Regions from separate parts of the Pseudomonas sp. AK181 genome, predicted to be linked through region 1. Evidence: riboswitches for the same ligand, from Rfam matches in the RefSeq annotation. Region 1 holds a riboswitch; each other region holds the start of a gene.

Region 1 (6,604 bases):
GCCCACGGGCCAGGGTGGACTTGGCCATGCCCCGTGGCCCTTCGATCAGCACACCGCCGATCTTCGGGTCGATAGCGGCCAGGCACAGCGCGAGCTTCAAGTCATCAGCGCCGACCACGGCGGACAGCGGGAAATGGGGAATATCAGTCATAGTCAACTCTTAATCACGCGTTCAAACGCTCCCGCGTGGGAACGCTTCGCTGGACGCTCGGCGTCCGTTCTTGTGACGCAGAGCGTCACGGGCTGCATTCCCACGCAGAGCGTGGGAACGATCAGCGGAGCGTGGGAACGATCACTCAGCTGTCTTCTTCTATGTCCAGCAACAGGTTTTCCAAGGCTTCGCGGTACGCCCCCGGTGCCTGCCACAAGCCACGTTGCTGGGCTTCAAGCATGCGCTCGGTCATGTCGCGCAGGGCATCGGGGTTGTGCTGTTGCACAAAGGCACGGGTGTCGGGGTCCAGCAGGTAGGCATCGGCGAGCAAGGCGTATTGGTGGTCGTCAATCAGCGCGGTGGTGGCGTCGAAGGCGAACAGGTTGTCCACGGTCGCGGCCATTTCAAACGCGCCTTTATAGCCATGGCGCTTCACGCCTTCGATCCACTTGGGGTTGGCCGCACGGGAACGGATCACCCGGTTGAGCTCTTCCTTCAAGGTACGGATTTTCGGCAAGTCGGGCTGGCTGTGGTCGCCATGGTAACTGGCGGCCTTTTCGCCGCTCAGGGTTTCCACGGCGGCCAGCATACCGCCCTGGAATTGGTAGTAGTCGTTGGAGTCGAGCACGTCGTGCTCGCGATTGTCCTGGTTCTGCAACACCGCCTGCACCTGGCTCAAACGCTGGGCAAATTGCTCGCGGGCTGCGGTGCCTTCATCGGAGCCACCGTAGGCATAACCGCCCCAGTTCAGGTACACCTCGGCCAAGTCCTCGCGGCTCTGCCACAAGCGCCCGTCAATCGCGCCCTGCACGCCTGCGCCATAGGCGCCCGGCTTGGCGCCAAAGATGCGCCAGCCGGCCTGCTTGGCCGCTGCAGCTTCATCCAGGCCCGACTCAAGCAGCGCTTGGCGTTCGCTGCGCACCTTGGCGGCCAGCGGGTTCATGTCGTCGGGTTCATCCAGGGCCGCCACCGCCTGCACCGCCGCATCGAACAGGCGGATCAGGTTGGCAAACGCATCGCGGAAGAACCCGGACACGCGCAGGGTCACGTCCACACGCGGGCGGTCCAATAAGCTGATCGGCAGGATCTCGAAATCGTCCACCCGCTGACTGCCGGTGGCCCACACCGGGCGCACGCCCATCAGTGCCATGGCCTGGGCGATATCATCACCGCCGGTGCGCATGGTGGCGGTGCCCCATACCGACAGGCCGAGCTGGCGCAGGTGGTCGCCGTGGTCTTGCAGGTGGCGCTCAAGCATCAGGTTGGCCGACTGGAAGCCGATGCGCCAGGCCGTGGTGGTTGGCAGGTTGCGCACGTCCACGGTGAAGAAGTTACGCCCCGTGGGCAGCACATCCAGCCGCCCGCGACTCGGCGCGCCACTGGGCCCCGCTGGGACGAAGCGCCCACTCAAGGCGTCGAGCAAGCCGCGCATCTCCGCCGGGCCGCACGCATCCAGGCGTGGCGCGACGACAATGCGCAGGCTTTCGATCACCGACTTCACCTCGTGCCAGCCGGGCTCTTCCAACTGCTCGATGGGGCCTTCCAATGCCTGCTCGATCAAGCGCGCCGCGTACAACTCCAGACGTTCACGGGTATCCCCGGCCGTACGCCACAGCTGATCGTCAATCTTCTGCAACACCAACGGGCGCCGCCCCGTCCAGGGCTCGGCCAGTGCACAATCGAGCGGATCAAACCCCAGCTCGAATGCCTTGGCCAACACTCGCAACAGGCTCGACTGCGGGCCTCGGCCATCGCCACGGGGAATGCGCAACAGCGCCAGCAAGGTGTCGATACGCAAGCGGCCCTCGGGCGACTCGCCAAAAATATGCAGGCCGTCGCGGATCTGCGATTCCTTCAAGTCGCACAGGTAGGTATCCAGGCGCGGCAGCCACACCGCCGCGTCCGCCTCAGTGCCCAGTTCAAGCTCTTGGTCGATACGGGTTTCGCGCACCAGCTTGAGGATGTCTTTTTGCAGCTCCAGGGCACGGCGCGGGTCGAGCAATTGCGCTTCGTAATACTCGTCGGCCAGCAACTCAAGGTCACGCAGCGGGCCGTAGGTTTCGGCGCGGGTCAGCGGCGGCATCAAGTGGTCGATGATCACCGCCTGGGTGCGCCGCTTGGCCTGGGCACCCTCACCCGGGTCGTTGACGATAAATGGGTAGATATTCGGCAGCGGTCCCAGCAATGCATCCGGCCAGCAGTGCTCCGACAGGCCCACACCTTTGCCGGGCAGCCATTCCAGGTTGCCGTGCTTGCCCACATGGATCACGCCGTGGGCGCCGTAGGCATGGCGTAGCCAGAAATAGAACGCCAGGTAGCCATGGGGCGGCACCAGGTCCGGGTCGTGGTACACGGCGCTGGCATCCACCTGATAACCCCGGGCCGGCTGGATGCCGACGAAGGTCAGGCCCAGGCGCAGGCCAGCGATCATCATGCGGCCATCGCGGCACATCGGATCGTTTTGCGGCGCGCCCCAACGCTCCAGCACAGCCTGGCGATTGGAGGCCGGCAAGCGATCGAACATCGCCTGGTATTCCACAAGGCCCAGGCTTTGATGGCAGGGGCGCAGGTCGAGGCTGTCGAGGTCGTTGGTGACGCCGCCGAGCAGTTCATGGATCAGCGCGGTGCCACTGTCGGGCAACACCTCCGCCACCGGGTAGCCTTCGGTTTGCAAGGCGCGCAGGATATTCAGCGCCGCCGCCGGGGTGTCCAGGCCCACGCCGTTGCCGATGCGACCGTCGCGGGTCGGGTAGTTGGCCAGGATCAACGCAATCCGTTTCTGGGCGTTGGGCACCCGCGCCAACTCGACCCAGCGGCGTGCCAGCTCTGCGACAAAATCCATGCGTTCGGGCGCTGCGCGGTAGCACACCACGTCCGACTGGCTGCGCTCGCTGCGCCAGGCCAGGTCCTTGAAACTGATCGGCCGGCTGATGATGCGCCCGTCCAGCTCCGGCAAGGCAATGTGCATCGCCAAGTCGCGGGGCCCCAGGCCTTGCTCGCTGGCCTGCCAGCCGGGTTGGTTGTCCTGGGCGCAGATCGCCTGGATCACCGGGATATTGCGGCGAAACGGGCGCAAATGCGGGGCTTCCGGGCTGGATTGGGCAAAGCCGGTGGTGTTCAGAATCACCGCGGCTTGCACATCATCCAGCAGGTCCTCGACCACCGTGAGGCAGCCGGGCTCTTTCAAACTGGCCACCGCAATCGGCAACGGGTTCAGGCCCGCCGCTTGTAAGCGCTGGCAGAACACATCGATAAAACCGGTATTGGCCGCCTGTAAATGGGAGCGGTAGAACAGCACCGCAGCCACGGGCCAATCGGCGTGCCAATCGGCCTGCCAGTCATTGAGGCGGGCATTGGCGGTGTGCGGGTGATAGATCGCCGTGCGCGGCAGCGTTTGCGGCTCGGTCCAGGCATAGTCGCGGCCCAGGTGGGCACTGGCCAGGCAGTGATAAAAATCCAGGGCGTTGCCCAAGCCACCTTGGCGCAGGAAGTGCCACAGGCGCTCGCGATGTTCAGCCGCAACGGTGCTCAGGCCGCTGAGTTCCGGGTCTGGGCGGTCGTCACCCGGCACCAGGATCAGGGTGACGCCGCGTTCGGCCAACTCCACCAGGCGCTCGACGCCGTAGCGCCAATAGCCGATGCCGCCGTGCAATGACAGCAGGATGACCTTGGCGTGGCGCAATACCTCGTCGACGTACAGGTCGACCGAGGCATGGTTCTGCACCTGCATCGGGTTGGCCAGGCGCAGGCTGGGGTAATCCTCGGGCAATTGCTGGGCGGCTTCGGCGAGCAGTGCCAGGCTGGAATCGCCGCTGCACAGGATCACCAGTTCAGCGGGGGTCTGGCCAAGGTCGGCAATATTGTCGTCCGCGACGAAACCACCGGGTTGGGTCCTGAGCAGGTGCATGGTTAAACGCTGAGAGCAGCGCGCAATTGCGCTTCAAGGCCCACGGCGTCCAGTTCCTGGCCGATCAGCACCAGGCGCGTGGTGCGCGCTTCGTCAGCGCCCCAGGCACGGTCGAAGTGCTTGTCAAAGCGCGTCCCCACGCCCTGGATCAGCAGGCGCATCGGTTTGTTCGGGATCGCGGCGAAACCTTTCACACGCAAGATGCCGTGCTGCACCACCAATTGGGTCAGGGCGTCGAGCAGCAGCGCTTCGTCGGCTTGGGGCAAGTCGATGGAGATGGAGTCGAAGGCATCGTGATCGTGGTCGTCTTCACCTTCGTGGTGATGGTCGTGATGGCTGTGACGCCCGTCGATATGCTCCTCGGAACCGGCGCCAAGGCCGATCAGCACGTCCAGGGGCAGGCGACCGCTGCTGGCTTCGATGATCTTCACCGCGGGCGGCAGTTCTTCGGCGACTTCCAGGCGCACACGGGCCAGGTCTTCGGCGCTGATCAGGTCGCTTTTGTTGAGGATCACCAGGTCGGCGCTGGCCAACTGGTCGGCGAACAACTCGTGCAACGGCGACTCGTGGTCCAGGTTCGGGTCGAGTTTGCGCTGGGCGTCGACCTGGTCCGGGAAGGCGGCAAAGGTACCGGCGGCCACGGCCGGGCTGTCGACCACGGTGATCACCGCGTCAACGGTGCAGGCACTGCGGATTTCCGGCCACTGGAAGGCTTGCACCAACGGCTTGGGCAGGGCCAGGCCTGAGGTTTCGATAAGGATATGGTCCAGGTCACCGCGACGGGCGACCAGTTCACGCATCACCGGGAAGAACTCTTCCTGCACGGTGCAGCACAGGCAACCGTTGGCCAGCTCGTAGACGCGGCCATTGGCTTCTTCTTCGGTGCAACCGATAGAACACTGCTTGAGGATTTCACCGTCAATGCCCAGCTCGCCGAACTCGTTGACGATCACCGCAATGCGACGGCCCTGGGCGTTGTCGAGCATATGGCGCAACAGCGTGGTTTTGCCCGAGCCAAGGAAGCCGGTAACGATGGTGACGGGAAGTTTGGCCAGTGTTTTCATCGGATGCCCTTTGGGGCGGGCATACGGGACGACAGGCCCTGCGGCGGCGCGCAGCAGCGGATTTCGTCACCGGATCACCCCGCCCGGTTGAATTAAAAAATCAGTCGCGAGGCAGGTCTCCTGGCTTGGGGTGTGCAGGTCTTGCGACCAACGCTGACTGCGCCTTCCCGCCCTATCGGCAGTGGCGTGGCAGTCAACTGAACCCTTCACAGTTGCGGGGGCAGCCGCGGCTTGAACCGCGTTCCCTTCTTAGCTTCGGCCTGGGCCGAAGAACCTCGAGGGTGCAAGGCTACGCAGTGCGCGGCAGGCGGTCAATGCTCAAGCACCTGCCGGCAAGTCGGCCCAGGCAGCGGCTACCTAGGCGTAGCGCTGCCTGCCAGGAGCGGTGGTGATGATATCGGGCACATTGATCGGACCGTGAGCCGTGAGGAAGAAATCGAATCGGCCATTGCCCGTAAGATCGATCGCCAGCCTCGACAGGTTAGTCGTGCGGTTGTAATCCAGAATGGCTTCACCTGGCTTGCCCGTCAGACGCCCGACAAACGTCAGGGCATCGACCCCCGCATTGCCCAGCAGGGTCGATAGATCGACTTTGTCCACGTCGGTGACAAAATCCATAATCTGATCGGGATGCGCCGGCGTGGAGTCGCTGGCATTGTCGTAGACGAAGGTGTCAGCGCCCCCCGCGCCTCGGAGTCGATCCGCACCCGCCCCACCTTTAATAACGTTGTTTGCGTGATTACCAATGATCGAATCATGCCCGGAACCGCCGATTGCATTCTCCAGCGTGACGCCCCTGGCAATGGAAACATTCCCCACCAGGCCGCCAACATCCGAAAACGACTCTGCCCGCAAATTGATAGTCTGGTTTTGGTGATACTTGGAAAAGTCCAATGTATCGATACCGCCGCCATCCCATACACAGAACAAGGCCGTGTCGTGACGCGAGTTCAGCTGCAGATAGTCTCGTCCCGCATTGGAGTTGAAGCCATAGGTAGTATTTGAATTGCGCGTCGTGTTATTGGCACCATAAACCCGCTGCACGGCGGCGATATCATCCATCATTGGCGCCGACGGTAACTTTCCATTGAAATGTTTACCCGCTTCAGGCGCATCGAAGTAGCTCATCACGCTGTAAGCACGCGTATCCTGGGCATATAAGGCGTGATCAGGGTAATTGGGATTACCAAAATTATAGGTGCCTGGGTGTAACAGGCCCAGATTGTGCCCAATTTCATGGGTCAGGGTCATTCGCCCATGATTGTGCAGGGCCGGGTTAGTATTGGTGCCAAATCGGGGATTGATCAGCACTTTACCTTCCTGGCCCGGATATTGGCCGAAGGCGACCTCGTAGTCCGTGCTATTGGAAAACGCCAAAAGCCCCTCGGGCCGGCGACTGCCCTCTTGGAATGAAACGTTCGCGACATCCTCCCACGATTGCATCGAGCGCCTGGCCTGCTCTTTCTGGGTCGCATTGAAGGC
Region 2 (6,604 bases), 1.4 Mb from region 1:
GTAACGCAGGGATACGTACGGCCGCCGTGCTCTCCAGCGAGCCCAGGGCAAAGGCGCCCTGGGGCTCCTCCCCCGCCACCGTCGCACGGGCTTCTTGCACCAGATCAAGAATGCGCCGTGTATAGCCGAGGAAATTCCACCCGGCCGGCGACAGGCGCAGGCGGCTTTTCTCGCGGATAAACAGCTCCACGCCCAGGTCCTGCTCCAGTTGCTTGATGCGCGTGGTGAGGTTCGATGGCACGCGATGAATCAACTGCGCGGCGGCGCTGATGCTGCCTTGCTCGGCAACGGCCTTGAAGATTTCCAGCTGCACCAGATCCAAATCATTCTCCAATCATCAACGTGGCTCACAGCTCTCTGACGCGGAGCGTCAGGGGATGCATCCCCACGCAGAGCGTGGGGACGAGCTTAGGCCAAACATTCTCGTAATGAGAATATATCGCTTAATATTATTCAGTTTCCAGAAAACATACAGCCCCGTACGCTGGCCCCATTCCACTCATTCAGCCGGACGGTGCCATGAACAACGCTATCTCCCAGCAGACCCACGCCCTGTCGATCAACCCTGCCAACGGTGAAACAGTCGGTAGCTACCCCTATGAAAGCGCAGAACAACTGGATGCCGCCCTCACCCGCGCGACCGATGCCTTCCACTCCTGGCGCCGCACGCCGGTAAGCCAGCGCGCCGAATACCTGCTGGCCCTGGCTGCCGCCCTGCGTGAGCAAGCTGAAGACATGGCGCAAATGATCACCCTGGAAATGGGCAAACCCATCGCCCAGGCCCGCGCCGAAATCGAAAAGTGCGCCCAACTGAGCGAGTGGTACGCCGCCCACGGCCCGGCCATGCTCGCCCCGGAACCCACCCTGGTGGACAACGGCAGCGCCCGGATCGAATACCGCCCGCTGGGCCCTATCCTCGCGGTGATGCCGTGGAACTTCCCAGTGTGGCAAGTGCTGCGTGGCGCCGTGCCGACCCTGCTTGCCGGCAACACCTACGTGCTCAAACACGCGCCAAACGTAATGGGCAGCGCCTACCTGATCCAGCAAGCGCTGCGTAAAGCCGGTTTCGCTGAAGGCGTGTTCGAAGTGATCAACGTGACCCAGGAGGGCGTGTCCACCGCCATCGCCGACCCGCGCATCGCCGCCGTAACGCTCACCGGCAGCGTGCGCGCCGGTATCGCCATCGGCTCCCAGGCCGGGGCCGCGTTGAAGAAATGCGTGCTGGAGCTCGGCGGCTCCGACCCCTTTATCGTGCTCAACGACGCCGACCTCGACGCCGCCGTACAAGCCGCCGTCATCGGCCGCTTCCAGAACAGCGGCCAAGTCTGCGCCGCCGCCAAGCGCCTGATCATCGAGGCCGGCGTGGTGGACGCCTTCACCGCCAAATTCGTTGAAGCCACCCGCGCCCTGGTGATGGGCGACCCAGCGTCAGCCAACACCTATGTGGGCCCGATGGCCCGCTTCGACCTGCGCGACGAGCTGCATGGCCAGGTGCAGGCCACGCTGGAAGAAGGCGCTACCCTGTTGCTGGGCGGCAACAAAGTCGCTGGCGCCGGCAATTACTACGAGCCGACGGTGTTAGCGAACGTCACCGACCAGATGACCTCGTTCAAACAGGAACTGTTCGGCCCCGTGGCCTCGATCATCACCGCCCGCGATGCCGAGCACGCCGTGGCCTTGGCCAATGACAGCGAGTTTGGCCTGACTGCGAGCATCTTCACCAGCGACGCGGCAAAGGCGCGGGCTATCGCCGATCAGTTGGAGACCGGTGGGGTCTTCGTCAATTCGTTCAGCGTCTCAGACCCGCGGGTGGCGTTTGGCGGCGTGAAGAAGAGCGGGTTCGGTCGCGAGCTGTCGCACTTCGGCGTACGCGAATTTTGCAATGCGCAGACGGTATGGCTGGATCGTAAGTAGCTTGCCAAGAGCCACAACAAGCTCCCTGGGCAAAAAATCAGCCTTGGCGCTTCAACAATTAATATGTCGCCGTACGCACTGCACCAACCCCTCCAGTGCCGGAGAATTCACCGGCGCGAGCACACAGACCGTGTGCTCGCGCTTGCCCTCCGCCACTGTCAGGGTGTAATGCACCCGGCCTGGGTTACCAGGCTCGGGATCGGTACTTTGTGGCAACTTGAAAAAATCGGCAGCTTTGATCAGTTGCCGCAACTCCTGCTGGTCGGGTTCGGGCAGCGAGTCCAGTTCCACCGTACGCGGCTTGGCCAGCCCCGGAAAATACGCCGCCCCGCCGCTTTCCTTAATTGAAATTCGCATGGCTGTTCCTCGCCGCACAGGCGGCTTCGTCAAACGTTTATGCCCACCGCTTTCCAGCCTGCCTTGACCGCCTTCTGCTCATCCTTGTTCACGCCATAAAGCTGGCCGGCAATGTCGTGGGTGATGCGCGCAAAACGCAAAAACCCGGAATTGGGCCGCAACCGCGAATCACGCAGTGCGTCGTACCATATACGCCCGGCACGCTCCCAGGCGAACCCGCCTATATTGATCGCCACCTGATAGAACGCATGGTTGGGAATGCCGGAATTGATATGCACCCCACCATTGTCCTCGTAAGTCTGTACAAAATCATCCATGTGCCCCGGCTGCGGGTCTTTGCCCAGCAGCTTGTCATCAAAGGCGGTGCCAGGCGCTTTCATCGAACGCAGGGCAGTGCCTTTGATCTTTTTGGTAAACAGCCCCTTGCCGATCAACCAGTCGGCGTCTTCGGCCTTTTGCTTTAACGCGTACTGCTTGATCAACGAGCCGAACACGTCCGACAACGACTCGTTCAGCGCGCCGGACTGGTTGAAGTACATGAGTTTGGCCTCATCCTCGGTGACGCCATGCGCCAACTCGTGGCCGATGACATCGAGCGCCACCGTGAAGCGGTTGAATAACTGCTGGTCGCCGTCGCCGAACACCATCTGGGTCGAATTCCAGAACGCATTGTTGTAGTCCTGGCCAAAATGCACGGTGGCATCCAGGGCCATGCCCGCTTCGTCGATGGAATTGCGGTCGAACACTTGGTCGAAAAAGTCGAAGGTTGCGCCCAGGCCGTCATAGGCTTCATCCACCGCCGCATCGCCACTGGCGGGCTGCCCTTCGCCACGGATCAGTTTTCCGGGCAGGCTGTCGGTGTTGTTGGCGCTGTAGATCGAGCGCTGTTTTTCGCTGCCCGCCGCCAAAGCCATCCGCGCGGGGCTTTTGGCGGGTTCGGCGACCATGCGCAACGAGCGGAACGTGCTGTCCTTGGCACGCGTGCGTAACGCGACCTCCCGCTGGGCTTTGTCGCCGTGGCGTGCGATCTGGTCGAGCATGTACGGCGGGATGAGGCAGAAAATCGGATTGCGCGGTTGGCGAACACACATGAGCTGGCTCCTTTTTGGCGTGTGATGAACGTCCGGGTAACGCTTTTCAGGATAGCCCTGGGATCGCCACCCGGGCCAAATTGTCATGAGTTTGTGTTTCAGTGGTGTTTATCCGAGGCCCATAAGGAACATGCCCATGCCCGCCCGCACAGTCAAAATCGATCTGTCGCACCGCCCCAGGCTTGCCGACCTGCGACCGTTGATCGCGCCCAGCCCCACCCTGCTGGAAGCCAGAGCCACGACGCCGCGTGTCACAGCGGCCAAGGACCTCAAAAACCGCGTTGGCTACGCCGACGATTTCCTCAGCGACTTCGTGGTGCCATGGCCCACGGTTGGCGAGCCACTGGCGGGCGACGTGCAACCCAAGCGTCTGGACTACACGCATTTCTCCATCACCATGTCGCGCTCTCGACGACTGGCGCTGTACGTGGGGGTAAATATCGACGGCGCCAAGCATGTGGACATCGTGCGCAGCAACGACACCTGGGCCTACGATGGCCGCCTGCCCACCGACGCCCAGGTCGGTGAAGACCTGTACGCCGGCAACGGCCTGGACCGCGGCCACCTGGTGCGCCGCCAGGACCCCAACTGGGGCGACGACGCGAACACGGCCAACCTCGACACCTTCCACTTCACCAACTGCTCGCCGCAGATGAGCGGCTTCAACCAGAAGACCTGGCTGGAACTCGAGGACTATATCCTCGACAACACCCAGCGCTGGAAAGCCCGGGCCACGGTGTTCAGCGGCCCGGTGTTCAGCGACAACGACCGCGTGTATCGCGGGGTAAAAATCCCCCAGGCATTCTGGAAAGTGGTGGCCTACCTCAGCGATGACGGCAAACCGTCTGCCAGCGCCTACATGATTGACCAGCGCCGCGAGCTGGACCAATTGGACCTGGTGTTCGGCCAGCTCAGAACCTACCAGCGCAGTGTGATCGCGATCGAGCAATTGACCGGCATTCGCTTCGGCCAACTGGCTGACTACGACGGCTTCAGCAACGAAGAGCGCGCCACCGGCACGCGCATCGAGGCCCTGATCCGCGGCCCCCAAGACATTCGACTCTAACCAGTGCCCCCTGTAGGAGCGAGCTTGCTCGCGAAGACCGTCAACGATAACGCAGGGGCGCCTGATGCCCCGCGGTGTTCTCAAGTTCTTCGCGAGCAAGCTCGCTCCTACAGGGCTTGATCGCTTACCATACCGGCGCCGGTTCCCACGTGGGACTAATAGGGAATTCGAAACGCCGCCCAGGCGCCAATCGAAACTGCCCCCGCAACTGTAGGTGCTGAGCCTGCCCCTGAATGCCACTGGACCTCGTCCGGGAAGGCTGGGGCTTGGCGATGACGCATCAGTCAGGAGACCTGCCGGCCCAGCAACATCACTAACCGGCGGGGTGTCCGGGAAGGACATCCTGGCCCTGCGCACCTGTAGCGCCCCAGGGCGTATTTCCGAGCCGTAACTCCCCAGCTGCACCCATGGCTCACTCGGAGATCGCCCCATGCTGCCACGTGTTACCGCCCTGCTCGCAGGCCTGAGTGCCTGCGCCCTGGCACACGCCGCGCCAAGCCACTACCCACTGACCGTGGAAAACTGCGGTAGCAGCCTGACCTTCCAACAAGCGCCCGCTCGCAGCGTGAGCATCGGCCAGGCCGCCACCGAGATGCTTTATGCCTTGGGCGTGGGCGATAAAGTGGTAGGCACGTCGCTGTGGTTCAACAACGTGTTGCCACAGTACAAAGCACAGAACGACCGCATCGAGCGGCTGGCCAACAACGAGCCGAGCTTTGAAGCAGTGATCGCCAAGCGCCCGCAACTGGTGGCCGCCGAACTGGAATGGGTGGTGGGCCCGCAAGGCGTGGTCGGCACCCGTGAGCAATTCCATGAGTTGAAGATCCCCACCTACGTGCTGCCGTCCGATTGCGAGGCCAAGGACAACCTGGTCGGCGCCGACGGCACGCGGTTGCAGCCGTTTCGCATCGAGACGATTTACCAGAGCATCCACCAACTGGCGCAGATTTTTGACGTGCAGGCGCGCGGCCAACAATTGAACGATCAGCTCAAGGCGCGCCTGGCCGCATCCATCGCCACCGCCCAGGGCAAAGGCTTGAAGCAGGCCAGCGCACTGGTGTGGTTCTCCAGTGCCGAGATGGCCAGCGACCCTTATGTGGCCGGCCATAAAGGCGTGCCGCAATTCATGCTGCACACCCTGGGCCTGCACAACGTGGTGCAGTCCGATGAAGAATGGCCCGCCGTTGGCTGGGAAACCATCGCCAAGGCCAACCCCACCTTCCTGGTGATTGCACGCATGGACCGTCGCCGCTACCCCGCCGACGACCACGAGAAGAAACTCGCCTTCCTGCGCAGCGACCCCGTCACCCGCAACATGGACGCGGTGAAACACAACCGCATCATCATCCTCGACGCCCTGGCACTGCAGGCCAGCCTGCGCACGTTCGACGGCCTGGAACAACTCGCTACGGCCATCGACGGCTACGACCTGGGCCAATGATGCGCACCCTCCTTGCCCTCGCCCTGCTGTTGCTCGCCCTGCTCGCTGGCGTGGCCATCGGCGAAACCGCCATCGAACCGCAGGTGGTGTTGCAGGTGCTGGCCAATAAACTCTGGGCCGCCGGCTATGCGCTGGACCCGATCGATGAAGGCGTGGTGTGGAACTACCGCCTGACCCGCACCCTGGTGGCAGCAGCCTGCGGTGCCGGGCTGGCGACCTGCGGGGTGATCCTGCAATCGTTGCTGCGCAACCCGCTGGCAGACCCGTACCTGTTGGGTATCAGCGCCGGCGCCTCCACCGGGGCCGTGCTCGTCGTGCTGATCGGTGTGGGCGGCGGGCTGGTGTCGTTGTCGGCAGGGGCGTTTGTCGGCGCCATGGCCGCGTTTGCGCTGGTGATTCTGCTCGCCCGCGCCAGCGGATCGTCCAGCGGCACCGGGCAGATCATCCTCGCGGGCATCGCCGGCTCGCAATTGTTCAATGCCCTGACTGCGTTCCTCATCACCAAGTCGGCCAGCTCCGAGCAAGCCCGCGGCATTATGTTCTGGCTGCTGGGCAACCTCAGCGGCGTGCGCTGGCCGTCGGTGTGGTTGGCGGTGCCGGTGGCGGCGCTAGGGCTGGCGGTGTGCCTGTGGCATCGTCGCGCACTGGATGCGTTCACCTTTGGCAGCGACTCGGCGGCCTCCCTGGGCATCCCGGTGCGCCGCGTGCAATTTGTGCTGATGGCCTGTGCGGCGT
Region 3 (6,604 bases), 1.7 Mb from region 1:
CCTCACTCAAGCGCGTGTGGGAGGCCAGCACAGCTTGCATCGCAATGGCTTTGTAGTCGTGGTACGCCACGGCATTCATGCTGGTAACGGCACGGCCATGGATGATCACCTGGGAACCGGTGTCGCTGTTGGGTTTGAGCAACACCGGGTTCATGTCGGTGTGGGGCGCCAGGTTGGCAGCCTGGGCCTGCACCGCCTGGGCGCGGCCGATCTCGCCGCCTTCGGCGGTCACTGCGCTGTTGAGCGCCATGTTCTGCGGTTTGAACGGTGCCACTGCGATGCCCTGGCGTACCAGCCAGCGACACAGCGCGGTCACCAGGGTGCTTTTGCCGGCGTCAGAGGTGGTGCCCTGCACCATCAACGTGCTCATGTGGCGTCCTTGTAGGCGGCCAGGGCTTCGTCAAGGCGCAGCCAGTCGGCGTCGGTGTCGGGCAGGCCCAACCGCACGCTGCTGTTGTGCACAAACAGGCGCAGCAGGATGCCGCGCTGGGCCATGAATTCGTACAGCCGTTCAGCGTGGGGGGTAATCAACCACTGGAACAAGGCGCAGCCGCCGTGAGGTTGAAGGCCGCGGCGCTCAAGCAACTCGAACAGACGCTGACCGGCTGCGATGCAGCGACTGCGCTGGCGCGCATGCCCGTCGGTGTCGCGCAGGCACACTTGGCCCAGCACCCGCGTCGGCCCGCTGACGGCCCAGGGCCCGACCTGTTCGGCCAACAGCTTGAGCAACTTGCGCTCGGCCAACACGAAGCCCAAGCGTACGCCGGCCAGGCCGAAGAACTTGCCGAATGAGCGCAGCACGATCAAGCCGACCTGATCGGCATGGCTGGCCAGGCTCAAGTCCGGGGTTACGTCAATGAACGCCTCGTCCACCACCAGCCAGCCACCACGTTGGGCCAACCGCGCATGCCAATCCAGCAGGCGCTGCGGGCTCAGGCTCAAGCCCGTGGGGTTGTTGGGGTTGACCACGACTAGCACGTCGAGGCTGTCGAGAAAGAAGTCGACTTCCTGCTCCTGCACTTCGCGCACCACATAACCGGCGCGGCGCCAGGCTTCGGCGTGCTCGGCGTAACAGGGCGAAAGCACGCCGACCTTGCCAGAACGACGCAGGCGCGGCAGCAGTTGGATCGCCGCCTGGGAGCCCGGCACCGGCAGCAACGGGCCGGCGCCGTAATACTCGCTGGCGGCCTTCTCCAAGCCGTCATCGGTTTCCGGCAAACGCGCCCAGGCGCGCAAGGGAATCTCGGGAATCGGCCACGGCCAGGGCGCCAGGCCGCTGGACAGGTCAAGCCAATCCGCTTCGGCAATGCCGTACTCAATCGCGGCCTTACGCAGCCGACCACCATGTTCAAGCATAAATTTGCGCCCCCACGCACAGGACCAGCAGCCACAACCATACGCCGCGCTGCACCAGTTGCCAGCCGCGATCAATGGAATTGGCGTCGGCCGGCGGGCCTTCGCCCAATGGCGGGCGCTGATGCACCTCGCCGTGATAAATCGCCGCGCCGCCGAGCTCGACACCCAAGGCACCGGCCCCCGCCGCCATCACCGGGCCGGCGTTGGGGCTGTCCCAGGTCGGGCCCTGGGTGCGCCAGCATTTGAGCGCCAGGCGGGTTTTACCCAATAGCGCGTAGGTTAAGGCCACCAAACGCGCAGGAATATAGTTGAGCACATCATCGATCCTGGCGGCTGCCCAGCCGAAACGCTCAAAGCGCTCATTGCGATAGCCCCACATGGCGTCCAGGGTGTTGCTGAGGCGATAGAGCACCACGCCTGGCACACCGGCCACCACGAACCAGAACAACGCAGCGAAGATCGCATCGCTGCCGTTCTCCAGCACCGATTCGGTGGCAGCACGGGCGACTTCAGTGCGGTCCAGTTCGCTGGTCTGGCGGCTGACCAGGTAACTCACACGCGTGCGCGCTTCATCCAGGTCATCGCGGCGCAGGGCCTGGGCCACTGGGGTTACGTGCTCACCCAGGCTGCGCATGCCCAGGGCGCAGTACAACGCCATAATCTCCAGCAGCCAGCCGATATAGGGCGCCCACGACAACGCGGTGGCCAGTAGGGTCAGCGGCACCACTGCGATAAACCACGCGGTCACGCCATGGCTGCGCCAGCCACGCCCACCGCTATTGAAACGTTGCTCGATGCGCCCGGCGAAATTGCCGAACGCCACCAGCGGATGCCAGCGCCTGGGCTCACCCAGCAGCGCATCCAGCGCCACCGCAGCCACACACAGCAAGGCCACACTCATTGACTCACTCCCCACGTGTTTTCATACAGCATGTCACTTAGCGGTCGCGGCTCGGCCCAGCCTTCTAGCTGCAACATCGGTGCCGGGTAAAACTCGGCCACCGGCCCCAGGCACAACACGGCCAGGGGTTTTGCGCCGGGTGGCAAGCCCAGCAGCTCGGCCAGGGCTTGGGGGTCGAACAGCGAAACCCAGCCCATGCCCAACCCTTCCACGCGCGCCGCCAGCCACAAGTTCTGGATCGCGCAGGAGAGCGAGGCCATGTCCATTTCCGGCAAGGTGCGGCGCCCGAAAATGTGGCGCTCGCGATCGTCCATCAAGGCGGCGACCAATACCTCGGCGCAGTCGTTGATACCTTCGACCTTGAGCTTCATGAACGCATCGGAGCGTTCACCCAATGCTTCGGCGGTGCGCACGCGCTCTTCTTCCACCAACTGTTGAATCTGGCTGCGCAACGGGCGGTCGCTGATGCGGATAAAACGCCACGGCTGCATCAGGCCGACGCTGGGCGCCTGGTGCGCGGCGTGGAGCAGGCGTTGCAGCAGTTCAGGCGCGATGTTGCCGCCGCTGAAGTGGCGCATGTCGCGGCGTTCGGCGATGGCGCGGTAGACGGCTTCGCGGTCGGCTTGGGGGAATGCGTTGTCAGTCATGGCCTCTTCGCGAGCAAGCCCGCTCCCACATTTGAAATGCATTCCCCTGTGGGAGCTGGCTTGCCTGCGATAACGGTCTCAAGGTCTGGCGCAAACAACGCGGCCACCGCGCCAGGATTCGACGGAAAATAAAAGTGTACGTAGGAGGCGGTCAATCGACCTTGGCGATAGACCGCTTCAGCCCCGCGCCCACCGTTAGGGCTCAGGCCACGGGCAATCGGCGCCCATTCGGTACTGGTCAGGGAATGGTGATAGGTATGCCCACGCAACGTGCCCTCCGGCAGCTCAACGCTTTGCAACGCCAGGGCCGCGAGTTTCTTCTGCATCACCGCATCGCCTTGTAACAAGCCAACCAGTTCGGCGCGTGTACCCTCCACATCGGTCAACGAGTCGAGCAGATAGAGCATGCCACCACATTCGGCGAGCAGCGGCTTGCCAGCGGCGTGATGAGCACGAATAGCGTCCAGCATCGCGGTATTGGCCGACAATGCCTGGTGGTGCAGTTCTGGATACCCGCCGGGCAGATAGAGGCTGTCAGCTTCGGGCAGTTGGCGATCATGGATCGGTGAGAAGAACTTCAGCTCGGCGCCCATCGCCCGCAGCAAATCCAAACTGGCGCCGTAAGTAAAAGCGAAGGCTTCGTCACGGGCCACGGCAATACGCACACCGGCCAGCAAGGGTTCAGCTTCGATCACCTCGGGCGCGGCAAAGGTCACCGGCGGCGGCAAGGCCACTTCGCAACTGCTGCCCAACGCCTGGGCCGCGGCATCCAGGCGCACGTCAAGGTCATTCAGTTCGCTGGCTTGCACCAGGCCCAGATGGCGGCTAGGCAGTTCGATGCCGGTCTCGCGGGACAATGCACCGTACCAACGCACGCCCTCGGTGAGGCTGCCTTCGAGCAATTGCGCATGACGCAACGTGCCGACGCGGTTGGCCAGCACGCCGGCGAACGGCAGGTCGGGTTGATAGCGCGCCAACCCCAAAGCCAGGGCGCCGAATGTCTGGGCCATGGCGGTGCCATCGATCACACCCAGCACAGGTACACCGAAGTGCCGCGCCAGGTCAGCGCTGGAAGGCGTGCCGTCGAACAGGCCCATCACGCCTTCGATGAGAATCAGGTCAGCCTCCCCCGCTGCTTCCCAGAGCAGACGACGGCTTTCCTGCTCGCCCACCATCCACATGTCCAACTGGTAAACCGGCGCGCCACTGGCACGTTCGTGGATCATCGGGTCGAGAAAGTCCGGCCCGCATTTGAACACGCGCACCTTGCGTCCCAGGTTGCGGTGCAAACGCGCCAGCGCGGCGGTGACCGTGGTTTTGCCCTGGCCGGACGCCGGAGCGGCGATCAATACGGCCGGGCAATGACGGGGCTGATTCAAAGTTCGACGCCTTTTTGTGCCTTGATACCGGCCTGGAACGCGTGCTTGAGCATGCCCATTTCGGTGACGGTGTCGCCCATTTCGATCAGTTCAGGCTTGGCGCCACGGCCGGTGACTACCACATGCTGCATGGGCGGGCGCGCTTGCAGGTCGCTGAGTACCTGGTCCAAATCAAGATACCCGTGCTTGAGGGCGATGTTCAGTTCGTCCAGCACCACCAAGCCGATGGAGGGGTCATTCAACATGGCCCGAGATACCGCCCAAGCCGCTTCGGCGGCGGCGATATCGCGCTGGCGGTCCTGGGTTTCCCAGGTGAAGCCTTCGCCCATCACGTGAAAGCGCACCTGCTCGGGGAAGCGGCGGAAGAACGATTCTTCGCCGGTGCTGTTACGCCCCTTGATGAACTGCACCACACCGCATTGCATGCCATGGCCCATGGCGCGGGCCAACATGCCGAACGCCGAACTGCTCTTGCCTTTGCCGTTGCCGGTCAGCACCAGCAGCAGGCCGCACTCGTTGGGGGAATTGGCGATGCGCTCGTCAATCACGGCTTTTTTGCGCAGCATGCGCGCCAGGTGGCGTTCGTCGCGGTCGGGGGAATCAGTCATGGCAGCTCTCCGTTGGGGCTGGACAAAAACGGCGGGCAGGAAAAAGAAAAAATCAGACAGCCAAGCATCGCCCACCGTGATGCTGTTGGATGATCCAGGCCGGTCTCCGGGCTCATGAGTGGCGCTTTTTATAGAAAGCAGCCGAGGGTGCGCCTTCCCATATCGCACGCGATACAGTGGCAAACAGCACCGTCTTGACTCATTTACCGTTGCGGGGGCAGCGCCGGAATCGCGGCAGCACTGTGTACAAGTGCGCTCACTCACCGGCTTCCCTGTTTCACTCCGTCGACGCGTACGCCACAGAGCACCTGGAACAAGCCGCGAAGGTTAGTGGGTTGGGGGTGGAGCGTCAATTAAAGCTGGCCTTGTACTTGAACCATCCGCCGTTCGTGCTTCTCTACCCCTACAGGTATCAAGGAGAAAACCATGCCTAAAACCCGACTCGCCCTACTGATCATGTGCGCCGGCAGCCTCGCTGCGTGCGGCGAAAGCTCGACCCTGCAGGTCGCCGATGGCACCGGGCCCTCGCCCCGGCTGCCGGAGCCGAACAAGACGCTGATCCCCACCGTCAATATCGCCCCGGCCATCGGCTGGCCCGAAGGCGCCAAGCCCGTCGCCGCCGCCGGCACCCAAGTGGCCGCATTCGCCGAAGGGCTGGATCACCCGCGCTGGCTCTATGTGCTACCCAACGGCGACGTGCTGGTGGCCGAGACCAATGCACCGCCCAAGCCGGACGACGCCAAAGGCGTACGTGGCTGGGTGATGGAAAAAGTCATGGACCGCGCTGGCGCCGGCGTACCGAGCCCGAACCGCATTACCTTGCTGCGCGATGCCGACCATGACGGTGTGGCAGAAACACGCACGGTGTTCCTGGAGAATCTCAATTCCCCGTTTGGCATGGCCCTGGTGGGCAACGACCTCTATGTGGCCGATTCGGATAAATTGCTGCGCTTCCCCTATCAGCCGGGTGAAACCGCGATCACCTCCCCAGGCACCAAGGTGGTGGATTTACCCGGTGGCCCCTTGAACCACCACTGGACCAAAAACGTCGTGGCCAGCCAGGACGGCAGCAAGCTGTACGTAAGCGTCGGCTCCAACAGCAACGTCGGCGAAAACGGCCTGGAAGCCGAACAGGGCCGCGCCGCCATTTGGGAAGTCGACCGCGCCAGCGGCCAGCACCGCATTTTTGCTTCTGGCCTGCGCAACCCCAACGGCATGGCGTGGGAGCCACAGAGCGGCAAGTTGTGGGCGGCGGTCAACGAGCGCGATGAGATTGGCAGTGACCTGGTGCCCGACTACATCACCTCGGTCAAGGATGGCGGGTTCTACGGCTGGCCGTTCAGCTATTACGGCCAGCATGTGGATGTGCGTGTGACCCCGCAGAACCTGGACATGGTCGCCAAGGCCATCGCTCCCGACTATGCGGTAGGCCCTCACACTGCGTCGCTGGGGCTGACCTTCGCCGAAGGCAGCAAACTCCCCGCCCCCTTCGTAAACGGCGCATTTATCGGCCAGCATGGCTCCTGGAACCGCAAGCCGCACAGTGGCTACAAGGTGATTTTCGTGCCGTTCGAAGGGGGCCAGCCGAAAGGGCAACCGGTGGATGTGCTGACGGGGTTTCTTGATAGCGATGAGAAAGCCATGGGCCGGCCGGTTGGCGTGGTGATTGATCAGCAGGGGGATTTGCTGGTGGCCGATGATGTGGGCAATAAG

The links. A riboswitch is a leader RNA that binds a small molecule or an ion and turns the genes downstream of it on or off. The one in region 1 is predicted to bind cobalamin.
Region 2: linked by a shared signal. The riboswitch ahead of V8689_RS18870 (ABC transporter substrate-binding protein) and the one ahead of cobW (cobalamin biosynthesis protein CobW) in region 1 are both predicted to bind cobalamin.
Region 3: linked by a shared signal. The riboswitch ahead of cobO (cob(I)yrinic acid a,c-diamide adenosyltransferase) and the one ahead of cobW (cobalamin biosynthesis protein CobW) in region 1 are both predicted to bind cobalamin.

The regions. Positions count from the first base shown of each region.
Region 1 is NZ_CP146348.1:2,690,699-2,697,302, reverse strand. Features, by position in the region: gene V8689_RS12605 (ATP-binding protein) at 1-151, opposite strand, end outside; gene cobN (cobaltochelatase subunit CobN) at 297-4,058, opposite strand; gene cobW (cobalamin biosynthesis protein CobW) at 4,061-5,122, opposite strand; cobalamin riboswitch at 5,216-5,415, opposite strand; gene V8689_RS12590 (M10 family metallopeptidase C-terminal domain-containing protein) at 5,480-6,604, opposite strand, start outside.
Region 2 is NZ_CP146348.1:4,138,635-4,145,238, forward strand. Features, by position in the region: gene ptrR (putrescine utilization regulator PtrR) at 1-322, opposite strand, end outside; gene V8689_RS18850 (aldehyde dehydrogenase family protein) at 520-1,914, shown strand; gene V8689_RS18855 (protealysin inhibitor emfourin) at 1,966-2,271, opposite strand; gene V8689_RS18860 (M4 family metallopeptidase) at 2,301-3,362, opposite strand; gene V8689_RS18865 (DNA/RNA non-specific endonuclease) at 3,499-4,428, shown strand; cobalamin riboswitch at 4,551-4,743, shown strand; gene V8689_RS18870 (ABC transporter substrate-binding protein) at 4,859-5,869, shown strand; gene V8689_RS18875 (FecCD family ABC transporter permease) at 5,866-6,604, shown strand, end outside.
Region 3 is NZ_CP146348.1:4,428,682-4,435,285, forward strand. Features, by position in the region: gene V8689_RS20180 (cobyric acid synthase) at 1-370, opposite strand, end outside; gene cobD (threonine-phosphate decarboxylase CobD) at 367-1,356, opposite strand; gene cbiB (adenosylcobinamide-phosphate synthase CbiB) at 1,349-2,257, opposite strand; gene bluB (5,6-dimethylbenzimidazole synthase) at 2,254-2,904, opposite strand; gene V8689_RS20200 (cobyrinate a,c-diamide synthase) at 2,901-4,283, opposite strand; gene cobO (cob(I)yrinic acid a,c-diamide adenosyltransferase) at 4,280-4,891, opposite strand; cobalamin riboswitch at 4,972-5,218, opposite strand; gene V8689_RS20210 (PQQ-dependent sugar dehydrogenase) at 5,318-6,604, shown strand, end outside.